DNA from 3 places in the Labrys okinawensis genome. Region 1 is predicted to be linked to each of the others. Evidence: predicted binding sites of a transcription regulator. Region 1 holds the regulator's gene; each other region holds the start of a gene.
What was found. Region 1 encodes LexA, which represses DNA repair genes until DNA is damaged. Its sites were predicted from a motif close to TGTTCNNNNTGTGTTCNG; they were not measured.

Region 1 (4,840 bases):
ACCTCAACGATTTCGTCACCCGGCTGGAGACGACGGAAACCCTGGCGCCGCTGGTGCCGAGCGACCGCCTGCTGGTGGGCGAGAGCGGCATCTTCACGCCTGATGACGTGGCGCGGCTGCGTGAAGTGGGCGTGAACACCTTCCTCGTCGGCGAGAGCCTGATGCGCCAGGCCGACGTCACCGCCGCCACGCGCGCCTTGCTGGCGCTGGGCGCGGCGGCATGAGCTCAGGCCTCACCCACCTCGATGCGTCGGGCGCGGCCAATATGGTCGACGTCTCACAGAAGGATGTGACGAGCCGGGTCGCCGTCGCCGAGGGCCGGGTCGTGATGCAAGCTTCCACGCTTGGCCTCGTGCTCTCTGGCGATGCCCGGAAGGGGGACGTACTTGCCACCGCCCGCATCGCCGGCATCATGGCGGCAAAGAGGACGCATGAGCTGATCCCCCTTTGCCATCCCCTGCTGCTCAGCAAGATCGCCGTCGAGATCGAGCCCGATGCGAACCTGCCCGGCCTCACGGTGCGGGCCACTGCCAAGGTCTCCGGCCAGACCGGGGTGGAGATGGAGGCGCTCACCGCGGTCTCCGTCGCCTGCCTCACCGTCTACGACATGGTAAAGGCCGTCGACCGCGGCATGCGCATCGAGGCCATTCGCCTGATTGAGAAGTCCGGAGGCAAATCCGGCGATTGGCACGCGGAGGACGCCCGATGAGCCTGCTACCGGTTGCCGACGCCCTGGTCAAGGTCGTCGCCAATGTCAAGACGCTGCCGACCGTTGAAGTACCTATTCAGGTGGCAAGAGGCCGGACCCTCGCCTCGACCATCACAGCGCTGCGTACCCAGCCCGGCTTCCATGCCTCGGCGATGGATGGCTATGCGGTGCGAGCCGAGGACGCCTCCGATGGCGCCACGCTGGACCTGATTGGCGAATCGGCGGCCGGCCACGGCTATGCGGGCCGAGTCGGCGAAAAGCAGGCGGTACGTATCTTCACGGGCGCGCCGGTTCCTGATGGTGCCGACGCAGTGGTAATCCAGGAAAATACCAGGCGGGACGGCAGCCGCGTCATCATCGCGAGCGGCGTCCGGCCGGGCGCCAATATCCGCAGCCGCGGGCTCGACTTCGCCGAGGGCACTGAGGCCCTGACCCCAGGCAGCGTGATCGGCCCGCGCGATATCGCCCTTGCCGCCGCTATGAACCACCCGCGCCTGCCGGTTCGGCGCAAGCCCAAAGTCGCCATCCTCGCCACCGGCGATGAGCTGGTGCTGCCGGGCGAAGCAGTCGGCCAGGACCAGATCGTTGCCTCCAACACCTTCGCCATCGCTGCCCTGGTGGAGGCCGAGGGCGGCGATGTGCTCGACCTCGGCATCGCCAGCGACGACTTTCCGGCCCTGGAAGCGGCGATCAAGCGCGCCCGCAATGAAAAGGCCGACATCCTCGTCACCATCGGTGGCGCTTCCGTAGGTGATCACGACCTCATCCAGACGGCTCTCACCCGCGAAGGCATGACGTTGGGTTTCTGGAAGATCGCCATGCGCCCCGGCAAACCATTGCTGCACGGACGGCTCGGCGGAATGCATATTCTCGGCCTGCCGGGCAATCCGGTCTCCTCGGTGGTGTGCAGCGTGCTCTTCCTGGTGCCCCTCCTGCGCACCCTGCTCGGCCGCGCCGAGACCAATCTTGCCCGCAGGAAAGCCGTGTTCGCCGCCTCTTGGCCGGCCAACGACCTGCGCGAGGATTATATCCGCGCCCGCTTCGTACTTGACGATGCTTCCGGCATCATCAAGGTAGCACCACTGGCGCCACAGGATTCGTCGCTGGTCAGCGTGCTGCAGCATGCGGACTGCCTCGTCATCCGCCCGCCCTTCGCTCCGGAAGCAAAGCCAGGCGATGTGTGCGAGATAATTGACTTGCGCGCTGCCGGTTATTGATCGTGCTTTAACGGGAACTTCATTCTTGCAGAACACAGTGTGAACATGTAGCAATGTTCTTGCTTTGTTTGCCAAATCATCGTGATTCGCAGGCTGCCATAACGGGATCGCCCATGCTGACCAAGAAACAACACGAATTGCTTCGGTTCATTCATGAGCGGTTGAAGGAACAGGGCGTGCCGCCCTCCTTCGACGAGATGAAGGAGGCGCTGGATTTGCGCTCCAAGTCTGGCATTCACCGGCTGATCATGGCGCTGGAAGAGCGCGGCTTCATCCGCCGCCTGCCCAACCGGGCGCGGGCGCTGGAAGTAGTCCGTCTGCCGGAATCGGCTGTGCCGGGCCTCTCGCTCGCGAGCTCGCAGCGCGGCTTCCGACCCAATGTCATCGAGGGCAACCTCGGCAAGGTACGCACCGTCCGCCCGGAGGCGGATGACGATGCCGCCCGCCCGGTCCTCATCCCGGTGATGGGCCGCATCGCGGCGGGTACACCGGTCTCGGCCATCCAGACCAAGAGCCACACCATCAGCGTGACGCCGGAAATGCTGTCCTCGGGCGAACATTTCGCCTTGGAAGTGCGCGGCGACTCGATGATCGAGGCCGGCATCTTCGACAATGACACGGTGCTGATCCGCCGCCAGGACTATGCCGACACCGGCGACATCGTGGTGGCCCTGATCGACGACGAGGAAGCTACGCTCAAACGCCTGCGCAAGCGCGGTGCCTCCATCGCACTGGAGGCCGCCAACCCGGCCTATGAAACCCGCATCTTCGGCCCGGACCGGGTGCGCATTCAGGGCAAGCTGGTCGGCCTGTTCCGCCGCTATTGACGGGAGCACGAACCTCCGGTCCGTTCTCCTGGCAATCAATCCACGGCGATCATCACATCCGAGGCCTTGATCACCGCATAGGCGGCCTGACCGGGCTTAAGCTTAAGGTCGTCGACCGCCTCGTTGGTGATCGAGGCGGTGACGATGGTGCCGTTGACATCGAGCTGGACATGCGAGGTTGTCTGGCCTTTCGTGACGCTCTTGATGATGCCCTTGATCTGGTTGCGCGCGCTGAGCTTCATGAGATGTCCTCCCGATTTGAGTGATGTTCAATCATCCCCATCCGGTGCAGCGGTGTCCACAGCCGAATCAGCATCGGGCGTCTGCGTCGATGCCGCCGGCGCAGGCACGGAGACCTTCGCCGCCCAGGCCGGCATCGGTGCCCAGGGCCGCGAAGACCCCAGATCACGGGCCGTAACCACTCGCCAACGTGTTTCGCCGCCCCTCTCGGTGGGACGGTCAGCGTAGAGTGCGACGGAGCCGGCGGCGAAGATAAGGTCGCGGTTGAGCACGATCCCCCTGCCCGCGCAGCTCGTGCCGAGAGCGACAGGGCCGGCCAGCACGCTGACATGCCCGCAATCTTCCTGCGCCGCGTTGAGAGTGTGGTCGAGCATGAAGATATCGCCACCCTCGATCGGCGCGGAGCAGCCTTCCTTGTCACACAGGCGTTGCTCGGCGAGGCTGGGATCGTCGGGTTTGCGTCGGTCGCCCATCGCCAGCAGCCATTGCTGCACGGCGAAATTGTCTGAGCGGTTGGCGAGCGAGGTGAGGGAATCGCCCTTGCGGACCAGGGCGGCATGGCCGTTGGCGCCGAAGATCGCGACCGGAGTCGGCGTAGTCGCGGCCGCGGCGATGCCGCCGAACAGGGGAACGAGCGTAAAGACCGCAAGCCGGCCGCGCATCAGGGTGAGCAGCACGAGAGTGAGTGAGAACAGGCATAGCGCAACGGACGAGAATTGCGGCAGGACGAGATCCGAGCCCGGCCATGTCGCGACATAGCGGGCCACCTGCATGAACAACCCGACCGACCAGCCCATGAGATGCCAGAAGAACGCCCCGTAGCCGAAAGGCTCGGCCAGCACGGCCAGCAACGCCAGCGGCATCATCAGGAAGGAGACGATCGGCGTGGCAACCAGGTTGGAGGCGAGCGACTGCATGGTCAGGCGGTGAAAGTGATAGGCGGAGAAGGGAGCGGTCGCGAGCGAAGCCACGAGCGTCGTCAGCATCATCGCCAGCAGGATGCCCAAGCCCGAAGCGATGCCGCGTTCCCAGAAGGTCGCGTATTTGGTCCGCTTGCGCTTGCCCCAGGCGTCATGCGCCGCCACCAGCATGGCGACGGCCGCGAAGGACATCTGGAAGCTCGGGCCGAGCAACTGCTCCGGCGTGGTGAGCAGCACGAAGCTGGCGGCGAGGGCCACATTGCGCCGCGTGATGGCGCTGCGCCCGAGCGCCACTGCCAGCAGCACGATGGCGGTCATCACGAAGGAGCGCACAGTCGCAACCTCTGCCCCCGAGAACAGTGTATAGGCCGCGGCAGGCGCCAGGGAGAGCATCGCGGCGATTTCCTTGGCGCCACGATAGAGCACGACGCGCCGGGAGAGCGCCAGCAGGGCGCGGATCAGGGCGAAGAGACCACCGGCGAACAGCGCCATGTGGAGGCCGGAAATCGAGACGACATGATAGAGGCCGGAGGCGCGCAAGGCGTCGTTGGCCTCGTTCGGGATTTCGCCGCGCTTTCCCGTGACCTGCGAGGCCGCGATCGCTCCGTTCTCGCCAGGAACCGCCTCGACGATACGCGCCGTCAGCCGGTTGCGCTGGGTGTCGATCCAGATATTGAAGGCTTCCGCATAGCCCGGCTCGATAGGTGCTGCCGCCGGCGCGATCTTGCCGGCGACGAAGCCCACAGCGCCAATCCCGTCGAAGAAGGCATCTCGGGCGAAATCGTAACCCCCCGGCAGGGCCGGCGGCGGAGGAGGACGCATCACGGCCTTGACGGTGATGCTATCGCCGGCCTTGAGATCTCCCGCCCGGCGCAGCGTGAGACGGATCTGGCCCGGCGTGGCCTCGGCGGAAAGCCCTTCGATGGC
Region 2 (4,840 bases), 3.3 Mb from region 1:
GGCGCACATGACTGCGATCGAGGCGGCTGTCGGCCTAGAGATGGACCACAAGAAGTGGCTCCGCCCGAAGCCCGATCCCAACAAGGCGGTATCGTCCGCGACGGATCGCGTCGCGGCGCGTGTCGCAGCCGTCTTGAGCGATCCCACAAGCGTTCAGGCTTACAAGGATCTGTTCGACTTGCGCAGCACCTTCGTTCACGGGCGCGCCGGTCTGCAAAAGGTGTCGACGAAACAGCGCGTCATGGCCCGCAGCCTGGCGCGCGGCGTGGCCCGAGGCTTGGTCGATCTCGCGCTTCAGCGACCACGGCCGCGCACTGACGTGCTGAGCGACCTCCTCGCGCAGGGCGCGCGGTACTTGTAGGCCCCGTGGGCAGGATGGTCTGATCGCTAATGGTCGCGGAAACGGAATCCCTCCTCATCAAGCCCATCAGCCGGCGGCAGTTCGAGCTGTACGCCCTGTCACTGGAACGCGGCCCGAACTTCGAACCCGCAACGGTTTTCGCCACCTATCAAGTCGGCCGGGGCGGTGCGTGCGGCGCCATTCTCCTCAACGAAGAGACCGGGCGGTTCAGCATGATTGCCCTGCGGCGGCGCGTCGATCACTGCTGGAACTGCGTCGCGCAGGGCGGTTCATTTCCAACGCCCGAACAGGCCCTTGAAGCGCTTAGCCTCGACATGCGCGGCGGCGACCCGCCCGAGCCGCTTCCGCCAGGCGTTCGCCGCCGGCCGTTATTGGTCGAGGTCGGACCACGGGGAAGCTCTCCCGAGTTCGACCTGCTCGCCACCTCGATCAGCCATCTGCCGGCGCTGATGGCTGTCGGGGAATGCTATCTCGCCCTGCCGCGACCCGATCCGAACTTCGTTCCCGATCTGCAAACCAACAACTTCGCGTCACGACTGTTCGAGCTCTACCTTCTGGCCTGCTTTCGCGAGCAAGGCTTACGGGTGCGCCAGGATCATGTCTCGCCCGACTTCCAGATCGAGAAGGACGGCGCCACGTGCTGGGTAGAAGCGGTCACGGCGAACTCCGAAATGCCGCGAGCCGGCGGCATCGGCGATTGGGTTCACGCGCCGACGGATCGGACCGAACGGCTAACCGGCGCGCCGGCCGAACGCTTTGCGAAGACGCTAAGAGCGAAGCTCCAGCGGGAATATCACGACCTCTCGCACGTAAAGGACCATCCGTTCGCTATCGCAATCGCCGATTTCCACAGCTCTGGCTCAATGGTGTGGAGTCGCGAAGCGCTGCCAACTTACCTTTATGGTGTCCGCGCGGATGTCGAAGGCGAAGGCGCGAAGCGACGCGCGGTCGGGAAGCCGATTTCCAATCTGACCGGCAAGAACGCAATCCCGGCCGGCCTGTTTCGCGACCCAACCTTCGCGCGGTTGTCGGCCGTGATTTTCAGTAATGCAGGCACTTTGGCGAAGTTCAACCGCATGGGATTCCTAGCCGGGTGGCGTCCGCCGGGCCTCAAGATGATTCGGCGCGGAATATTATTCGATAGAACGCCTGGCGCTCTCGAGCCGATCGACTTTGAGCTGGAAGTGGGAAGCTCGGAGTACAACGCACTCTGGCCTTGGGGCGAAGCTTGGTGTCAGGAACTCGAGGTCTACCACAACCCTTTGGCTGCTCATCCGATCCCATTCGACCTGATCCCCGGCGCGACACATTGGTTCGAGCGCGATGGCGACGTCGAATGCAACACGATATGGGCGAACTCGGTCATCTCATCCATCACTCATCTTCAAGCCCCGAAGGGCTACTATCCGGCGCAACGTGAAGACGGCCCTTAGCGGCCTGGGCTCGGCCTATTCAAACAAGCGTCGAATATCGGCCATCGGTCGAAACAGCTTCCTGGGCTGGTCCGGAAACGGCAGAAAGCTTTCCCGCTCGTAGAAGCGGCGGGCATTGTCGTCCTTCGCATCGACGATCACTGCGAACGAGGCGATCTCGCTTTGCGCGGCTCGGTATAGCGCGTCGGCGAGGAGGAAGCGGCCGTAACCCTTTCCCTGGTGTCTCCGATCCACCGCGAGGCGCCCCAAGAGCGTCGCCGGCACCAGCGGATATTTCGGCAGCTTTCGCACCGTTTGCTCCGGCAATTCGCCGAGCTGCACAGACGTCGAGGAGAGCGTGTAGTAGCCGGCGATCGTCCCATTCGGCTGAACCAGGACGAACGGCGCGGCCATATTCTTCCGCGCGTCCTGACTGGCCTGCGATCGAAAATATCGGTCCAGCGGCTCGACGCCGCTCTCAAACCCCGACCGATCATGGTCTGAGCCGAGCGGCTCGACGCGAAGCTTTTCGTCTTCAGCCGCCACGCGTCAAACGCCGGCCTGCTCGCGATAGCGGCGAACCGTGTCGCGGAGACGGTCGTTTACCGGCTGGGGATTTAGCAGCGCATCAACGAAGGCCTCGCTGTCGCGAACCGACAAGGCAAGCTGTTGATGCTCTTCGATTGCACGCCGAGCGGCGTCTTGCACGCTCGTCAGCACAAAATCGGTTAGGCTCCGGCCCTGCAGGGCGGCGGCCCGCTCGATCAAACTCTTCTGCTCCGCGGTGACACGGGCCTCCAAGCGCTCCGCTCGGGTGCGCCCACTGGCCGGTTTCGATGCTGCACTGGGCATGGCTTTTCTCCCCGTCCAATGTACGGCCAATGACCGGCCACTTCAAGGGGCCGGACGTCGGAGTCGGATCATCCTTGACTCTTCGGCCCAACGTGGAGAACAAATAAGGAACATGATCCCTTACCGTGCCCCTGGAGGACACCATACGCTGTGCGGCCCCCGTCCGCCCTTGAGTCTTTGCGCGTCCAGGTTCGGCAAATCGAAGGCCGACACCGGCGCGCCACAACGGTGTTGCCCTTCGGTCTCGCCGCAGTGGACTCACGACTCCCAGGCGGCGGCCTCCCGTGCGGGGCACTGCATGAGGTCGCCGGCGGCGGAAACGGCGCGCTCGACGGAGCCGCCGCCGCGCTCTTCACCGCCGGGATCGCCGCACGCACGCGAGGCAAGGTGCTGTGGTGCGTCACACGCCCGGACCTGTTCGCCCCAGCGCTCTCACAAGCCGGCCTGAAATCCGATCGCGTCATCTATCTCGAGGGCGGCGACGACAAGACCGTCCTTGCCTGCTTTGAAGAGGGGCTTCGGCACGGCGGCCTGGGCGCCGTGGTGGCCGAAGTCGCCCGCCTGCCGATGACCGCTTCGCGGCGGCTTCAGCTCGCTGCCGAAGGATCGGGGACCCTCGGCATCGCGCTCCGGCGCTGGCGGCGGCAAACCGAGGCATCTGATTTCGGGCAGCCGACGGCCGCCACCTCGCGCTGGCGTGTCTCGGCGCTGCCCTCCACACCGCTTCCCGTCCCGGGGGTCGGCCGGCCGCGCTGGCTGATCGAGCTGATCCGTTGCCGCGCCGGCGAGAGCGCCGATTTTGAACTGGAGGCGTGCGATGACACGGGTCATCTCCGTCTTCCTGCCGACCTTGTCTACGGACCGGGTCAGGCGGAAGACGGGCGACGCAGCGCCTCCGCCTGACGCGCCGCTCATTCTGGTGGGCCGGGACGGGAGACGGCGGGTGGTGCTGGCAGCGGACGCCGCCGCCCAGGCCGCTGGCCTGCGCGTCGGCATGCCCGCCACCAAGGCCCAGGCGCTGGTGCAGGGCCTGGTGATTCAGGACGCCGATCCCACTGCCGACGCCGAGGCGCTGGAGCGGCTGGCGCTGTGGATGCTGCAGCGGTTCGCGCCGATTGTTGCCGCCGACCCGCCCGACGGGATCATCATCGACTCCACCGGCGCCGATCATCTGCATGGCGGCGAGGCCGCCATGCTCGCGACCTTGGTCGAGAAGCTCGCCGGCGTCGGCCTTCGCGCCCGCGCCGCCATCGCCGACAGCTGGGGCGCGGCCCACGCCTTGGCGCGGTTCAGTATCCAGCCGGGCTACATTTCCGAGCCGGGGAAGGCCGTGGTCGATGTCAGCCGCTTGCCGATCGTCGCGCTGCGGCTCGCGCCCGATCTGGTCGATGGTCTCCGGGTGCTCGGTTTCGACCGCATCGGCGATCTGTTGGCGCAGCCACGCGCACCGCTGGCGCTGCGCTTCGGTCCCGAGCTGGGTCGCCGCCTCGATCAGGCCACCGGCCGGATTGCCGAGCCGATCGAACCTACCCGCCCCGAAACGCTGATCGAGGTCCGCCGCGCCTTCGCCGAACCGATTGCCGCAGCGGAGACCATCGCGCGCTATATTGGCAAGCTCGCGGCCCAGCTCTGCGACGCCCTGGAGCAGAAGGGCCTCGGCGCGCGGCGGCTCGATCTCATCTGCCATCGCGTCGACAATCGGGCCCAGGCCCTGCGCGTCGGGACCGGCCTGCCGCTGCGCGACGTGAAGCGCATGACGCGGCTCCTCAGCGACAAGATCGAGACTATTGATCCCGGCTTCGGCATCGAGATCATGACTCTCACCGCGACCGTGGCGGAGCCGTTGGCGCCGAAGCAGGCGGTCTCGAGTCTGGTCGAGGAGCCGGAGCCCGACGTCTCCGGCTTGATCGATCTTCTCGCCAACAGGGTCGGCGAGAAGAACCTCTATCGCATGGCGCCGGTGCCGAGCGACGTGCCCGAGCGGTCGGTGCGCCACATCCCGGCGCTGGCGCCGGAGACCGGCGTGGAATGGCCCGGCCATTGGCCGCGGCCATCGCGCCTGTTCGCCCATCCCGAGCCGATCGACACCGTCGCGCTGCTGCCGGATCACCCGCCCGCGTCCTTCACCTGGCGCGGCGTGCGCCGGCGGGTGAAGCGTGCCGATGGGCCCGAGCGTGTCTTCGGCGAATGGTGGAAGCGCGATCCCGAGCTGGAT
Region 3 (4,840 bases), 910 kb from region 1:
CGCTCGGTGTCGGTGCGCAGTTCGGCGGCAAGTATTTCTGCCATGACGTGCGTGTCATCCGCCTGCCGCGCCACGGCGCCAGCCTTCCCATCGGTCTCGGCGTTTCCTGCTCGGCGGACCGCCAGGCCATGGGCAAAATCACGCGCGAGGGCATCTTCCTCGAAGAACTCGAGCATAATCCTGCGCGCTTCCTGCCCGAGATCGACGAGAGCAGGCTCGGTGGCCCCGTAGTCAAGATCGACCTGAACCAGTCGATGTCGAAGATCCTGGAGACGCTGTCGCAATATCCGGTGAAGACGCGGGTGTCCCTCTCGGGGCCGATCATCGTGGCTCGGGACCTCGCCCATGCCAAGCTGCGCGAGCGCCTGGAAACCGGCGGCGGCCTGCCCGACTACATCAGGAACCACCCCGTCTATTATGCCGGCCCGGCCAAGACGCCGGCCGGCTACGCCTCCGGATCCTTCGGCCCGACCACGGCGGGGCGCATGGACTCCTATGTCGATCAGTTCCAGGCAGCCGGCGGGTCGATGGTGATGCTCGCCAAGGGCAATCGCTCGGCCCAGGTGCGCGAAGCCTGCGCCAAGCATGGCGGCTTCTACCTCGGCTCGATCGGCGGCCCGGCCGCCCGCCTTGCGCAGGACTGCATCAAGAAAGTAGAGGTGCTCGAATATCCCGAACTCGGCATGGAGGCCGTCTGGCGGATCGAGGTTGAGGATTTCCCCGCCTTCATCGTGATCGACGACAAAGGCAACGACTTCTTCAAGGAGCTCAATCTGGGCTGAAAACGCTCATTCGGACGCAAATTCGACCCCTTCCGTGACCCCGGGAGGGGTTTTCTTTTGCCTGCACGCAGTCGTGGCGCAGTGGTGCACATTCGCCACAGTCATGAACAAACGAATTTTGTGTCTAAAACGTGACACACCTTAACATTGTGTAATTTGAGGTAAAGGCGCAGGATTCTTTCGCTGCAATGCAAAAAGCAGCCTTGTTTAAGTGATGCGAGACATACTCTACAACTTAAACGCGAATATCTCAACGAGTAAAGACCTATGTTGAGATGTCAAATAAAATAATTCGGGGTTTATCGATGACCATACGTTCCATTATTCTCGGCGCCTGCGCCGGCTTGCTCACTGTTGGGGCGGCTGCTGCTGCCGACCTTCCGATGACGAAGGGGGAGGCCGTAGAATATGTGAAGGTCTGCTCGGCCTTCGGCCCGGGCTTCTTCTATATTCCGGGAAGCGACACCTGCCTTCAGATCAGCGGCCAGATCCGCGCGGACTATTGGTACCAGTCGAACCCGGATCCTGCTTCCAACAAGCGGAATATCAACCAGACCCAGTTCCGCACGAATGCCCGTATTCGCTTCGATGCGCGTACCCAGACGGACTACGGTCTCCTGCGCTCCTTCTTCGAATTGCAGGCAGAGTCGAACGCTGGCACGGCGCCCCCGTTCGGTACAGGTGTCCATGATACTTTCACCGTCCGCCAGGCCTATCTGCAGTTCGGCGGTTTGACGGCTGGTTTCGCCTGGTCGCCTTACGCATTCTACGATCCAAAATATCAGGCCGAGTTTTTCGCACCCTATTTCGGCGAGCAGGGCCGCCGGAACTTGATCAGCTACACGGCCCAGTTTGATAAGGCGTTCGCCACGCTGTCCATCGAAGACAACCGCGATCACCGCGCCGGCACCACCTTCGGCAACAGCGGTACGTTGAATGGCGTCGCCATCAATACAGAAGGCGGTGCCCAGGTTCCGGATATCGTCGGCGTGATCGGCTATGACGACAACAAGACGGGCTGGGGCCGCGTCCAGGTGATGGGCGCCCTGCATCAGAATCGCTCGGCGCTCGCGGCCTATGGCACCGATTGGGGCTATTCGGTTGGTGCTGCAGGCAACATCAACTTCCCAATCCTCTCTGGTGCCTATATCGCGGCCGAAGGCAGCTATTCGGAAGGTGCCGTCAAGTATCTTGGTGTGGGTGGTTCCCAACCAAGTGGCAGCAGCCTGCTGAGCTTCGGCGGCACGGATGCATATGCTTCCACCGTGGCACCGTTTGATCTTGACCGGGCCAAGGGTTGGGCCATCCAGGCCGAAGCTGGCCTCAAGTTCACCGACCAGCTCCAGGCTGTGCTGTTCGGCGGTTATCTCCGCTACGATGCGCCGAACATTGCTACCAGCGCGACTGCCGATTTCCATTATTATGTCGTCGGTGGCCAGCTGAATTACACCGTGGTGAAGGGCTTCATCGCTGGTGCCGAAGTCTGGTACCAGAACAAGGATCCGAATGGCGGCGGTACGACGGTAACGGCAAATCCACGCGACACGGCTGACAGCGTCGGCGCCGGTGTACGTCTGCGCCGGACCTTCTGACCGTTCCGGCTTTCTCCAAGCGAATCAACGCCGCGTCTTCCGACGCGGCGTTTTCATTTGGAGCCCCTGAAGCGGCGAGGCCTTGTACTGTTCGCCTGCTCCGAGCTTGGCGTGATTGAGGAAGGCTATTTCTTTCCCCTGTCTGGGCCGCGGCCCTGGCAATCTGCCCCATTCATCACCCAACCACCGAACGTGAAGGTTCCAAAAGCGGCAGCCTGAGGCTGCCCCACCTATCCCGCCTCAGCCAACAAGTATGCACGTGTAAACTCAGAATGGCTTTACGCAGGATTCACTTTGCGCGCTGAGAACAAAAATAGAACTTGCGTGAACCGGAACAAAATGCGTACATAACCCCATGGGCACGGAGTCGCCGGCAAGGCAGCGAAGGCCAACGCTTAGGAAACGCATCCATTGGATGACGAATCCATTCATGCTTGATAGGGAACGGGCATATGAGTCAGACACAGCTGCGCTTGGTCGAAGGAACTTCCATGGACAAGACGAAGGCGCTCGACGCCGCCCTATCACAGATCGAACGTTCCTTTGGGAAAGGTTCGATCATGCGCCTCGGCAAGGGCACCAAGTCGATGGAGGTGGAGGCGATCCCCACCGGCTCGCTGGGGCTCGATATTGCGCTCGGCGTCGGCGGCTTGCCCAAAGGTCGTGTCATCGAAATTTACGGGCCTGAATCCTCGGGCAAGACCACTCTGGCGCTGCACAGCGTTGCCGAAGCACAGAAGAAGGGCGGTGTCTGCGCCTTCATCGATGCCGAACATGCGCTCGATCCGATCTATGCCCGCAAGCTCGGCGTCAATCTCGACGATCTCCTGATCTCCCAGCCCGATACGGGCGAACAGGCGCTGGAGATCTGCGACACCCTGGTGCGCTCTGGCGCCATCGACGTCATCGTCATCGATTCCGTCGCCGCCCTGACGCCGAAGGCCGAAATCGAAGGCGAGATGGGCGACGTCCAGCCCGGCCTGCAGGCTCGCCTTATGAGCCAGGCGCTGCGCAAGCTCACCGCTTCGATCGGCCGTTCCAATTCCATGGTGATCTTTATCAACCAGATCCGCATGAAGATCGGCGTGATGTATGGCAGCCCCGAGACGACGACGGGCGGCAACGCCCTGAAGTTCTATGCTTCCGTGCGCCTCGATATCCGCCGCGTCGGCGCCATCAAGGACCGCGAGGAGGTCGTCGGCAACCAGACCCGCGTCAAGGTGGTCAAGAACAAGGTGGCGCCGCCCTTCAAGCAGATCGAATTCGACATCATGTATGGCGAAGGCGTGTCGAAGGTGGGCGAACTGGTCGATCTCGGCGTCAAGGCGGGCGTGGTCGAGAAGTCCGGCGCCTGGTTCAGCTATGAGAGCCAGCGCCTCGGGCAAGGGCGTGAGAACGCCAAGCAGTTCCTCAAGGAAAATACCGATATCGCCAACAAGATCGAGCAGGCGATCCGTCAGAATGCCGGTCTGATTGCCGAGCGCATCCTCGACAATATCGACCCGTCCGAGGCGGAAGACGAGTAGGCCCCTTGACCCTCCATGGCGTAACCCCTGTACTGCGTTGACCCCTGTACTGCGTTGACATGGGCGGGTGCTGAACCCGCCCTTCTTTTTGCATTTTTAGGCGCTCTCACAGCCCGGGCATGAAAAGGTCAGCGCTGTCTTCGGTCAGCTTCCCGATTATAAGGCTGAGCTCTCAGGGCTGGTTGGCCGGCTTGAGGTTCACGCCGTTGAGGTTGCCGATGAAGTCGGTCAGCATCGGAACATAGGAGCGCTCGCCACCGGCCGCCATCGCGACACCGAAGGAGTTCTTCACCGCATTGCCGATCGGATTGATCACGCCGGCGGCATCAGCCATCGATTCCAGGTAGCGCAGATCCTTGAAGGCGTTGGCGATGGTGAATTTGTGGGCGTCGCGGTCGCCTTCCAGCACCCAGCGCGTGAAGGTCTGGTAGAAGCCGCAATCCATTCGCCCGCCCCGGATCACCGCATCGAAGCGCTTGGGCGAAATGCCGACCTTGTCGGCCAGGGCGATGGCCTCGGCATAGAGCGCCGCATAGCCCAGGGAAACGAAATTGTTGAGGAGCTTCATGCGGTGCCCATCGCCGGTGCCGCCCATATGGATGACGCGGCCGGCCCAGGTCGAGAGCACCGGCTTCAGGCGTTCGAACAGGGCATCACCGGCGCCTACCATGGTATCGAGCGTGCCCTCCCAGGCCTCCTTCGGCGTGCGGCCGAGCGGGGCGTCCGCGAATTCGACGCCGGCCTCCGCGAGTTCGGCTGCGATAGCGAGGGAGGAGGTGGGGTCCGAGGTCGAGCAGTCCACCACCACGGAGCCCGGCTTGAGGCCGGCCTTCAGCCCATCTGGCCCGCGCACCAGCGCCTCCACCTCCCTGGAACCCGTGACACATAGGAAGACGATGGTGGAATTGGCGCCGACCTCGCGGGGCGTCGCCACCTCCTT

Region 2: the regulator LexA is predicted to act here: its motif matches at 2,721-2,738, upstream of ACMDCR_RS03480 (ImuA family protein).
Region 3: the regulator LexA is predicted to act here: its motif matches at 2,678-2,695, upstream of recA (recombinase RecA).

The regions. Positions count from the first base shown of each region.
Region 1 covers NZ_CP178864.1:4,007,290-4,012,129, forward strand. The annotation lists gene trpC (indole-3-glycerol phosphate synthase TrpC) at 1-224, shown strand, start outside; gene moaC (cyclic pyranopterin monophosphate synthase MoaC) at 221-709, shown strand; gene glp (gephyrin-like molybdotransferase Glp) at 706-1,926, shown strand; gene lexA (transcriptional repressor LexA) at 2,040-2,753, shown strand; gene ACMDCR_RS18820 (TOBE domain-containing protein) at 2,789-2,995, opposite strand; gene ACMDCR_RS18825 (ComEC/Rec2 family competence protein) at 3,023-4,840, opposite strand, start outside.
Region 2 covers NZ_CP178864.1:717,950-722,789, forward strand. The annotation lists gene ACMDCR_RS03460 (hypothetical protein) at 1-361, shown strand, start outside; gene ACMDCR_RS03465 (hypothetical protein) at 391-1,794, shown strand; gene ACMDCR_RS03470 (GNAT family N-acetyltransferase) at 1,810-2,319, opposite strand; gene ACMDCR_RS03475 (DUF1778 domain-containing protein) at 2,323-2,625, opposite strand; gene ACMDCR_RS03480 (ImuA family protein) at 2,803-3,528, shown strand; gene ACMDCR_RS03485 (Y-family DNA polymerase) at 3,443-4,840, shown strand, end outside.
Region 3 covers NZ_CP178864.1:3,100,680-3,105,519, forward strand. The annotation lists gene ACMDCR_RS14435 (fumarate hydratase) at 1-782, shown strand, start outside; gene ACMDCR_RS14440 (porin) at 1,088-2,374, shown strand; gene recA (recombinase RecA) at 2,827-3,900, shown strand; gene ACMDCR_RS14450 (NAD(P)-dependent oxidoreductase) at 4,073-4,840, opposite strand, start outside.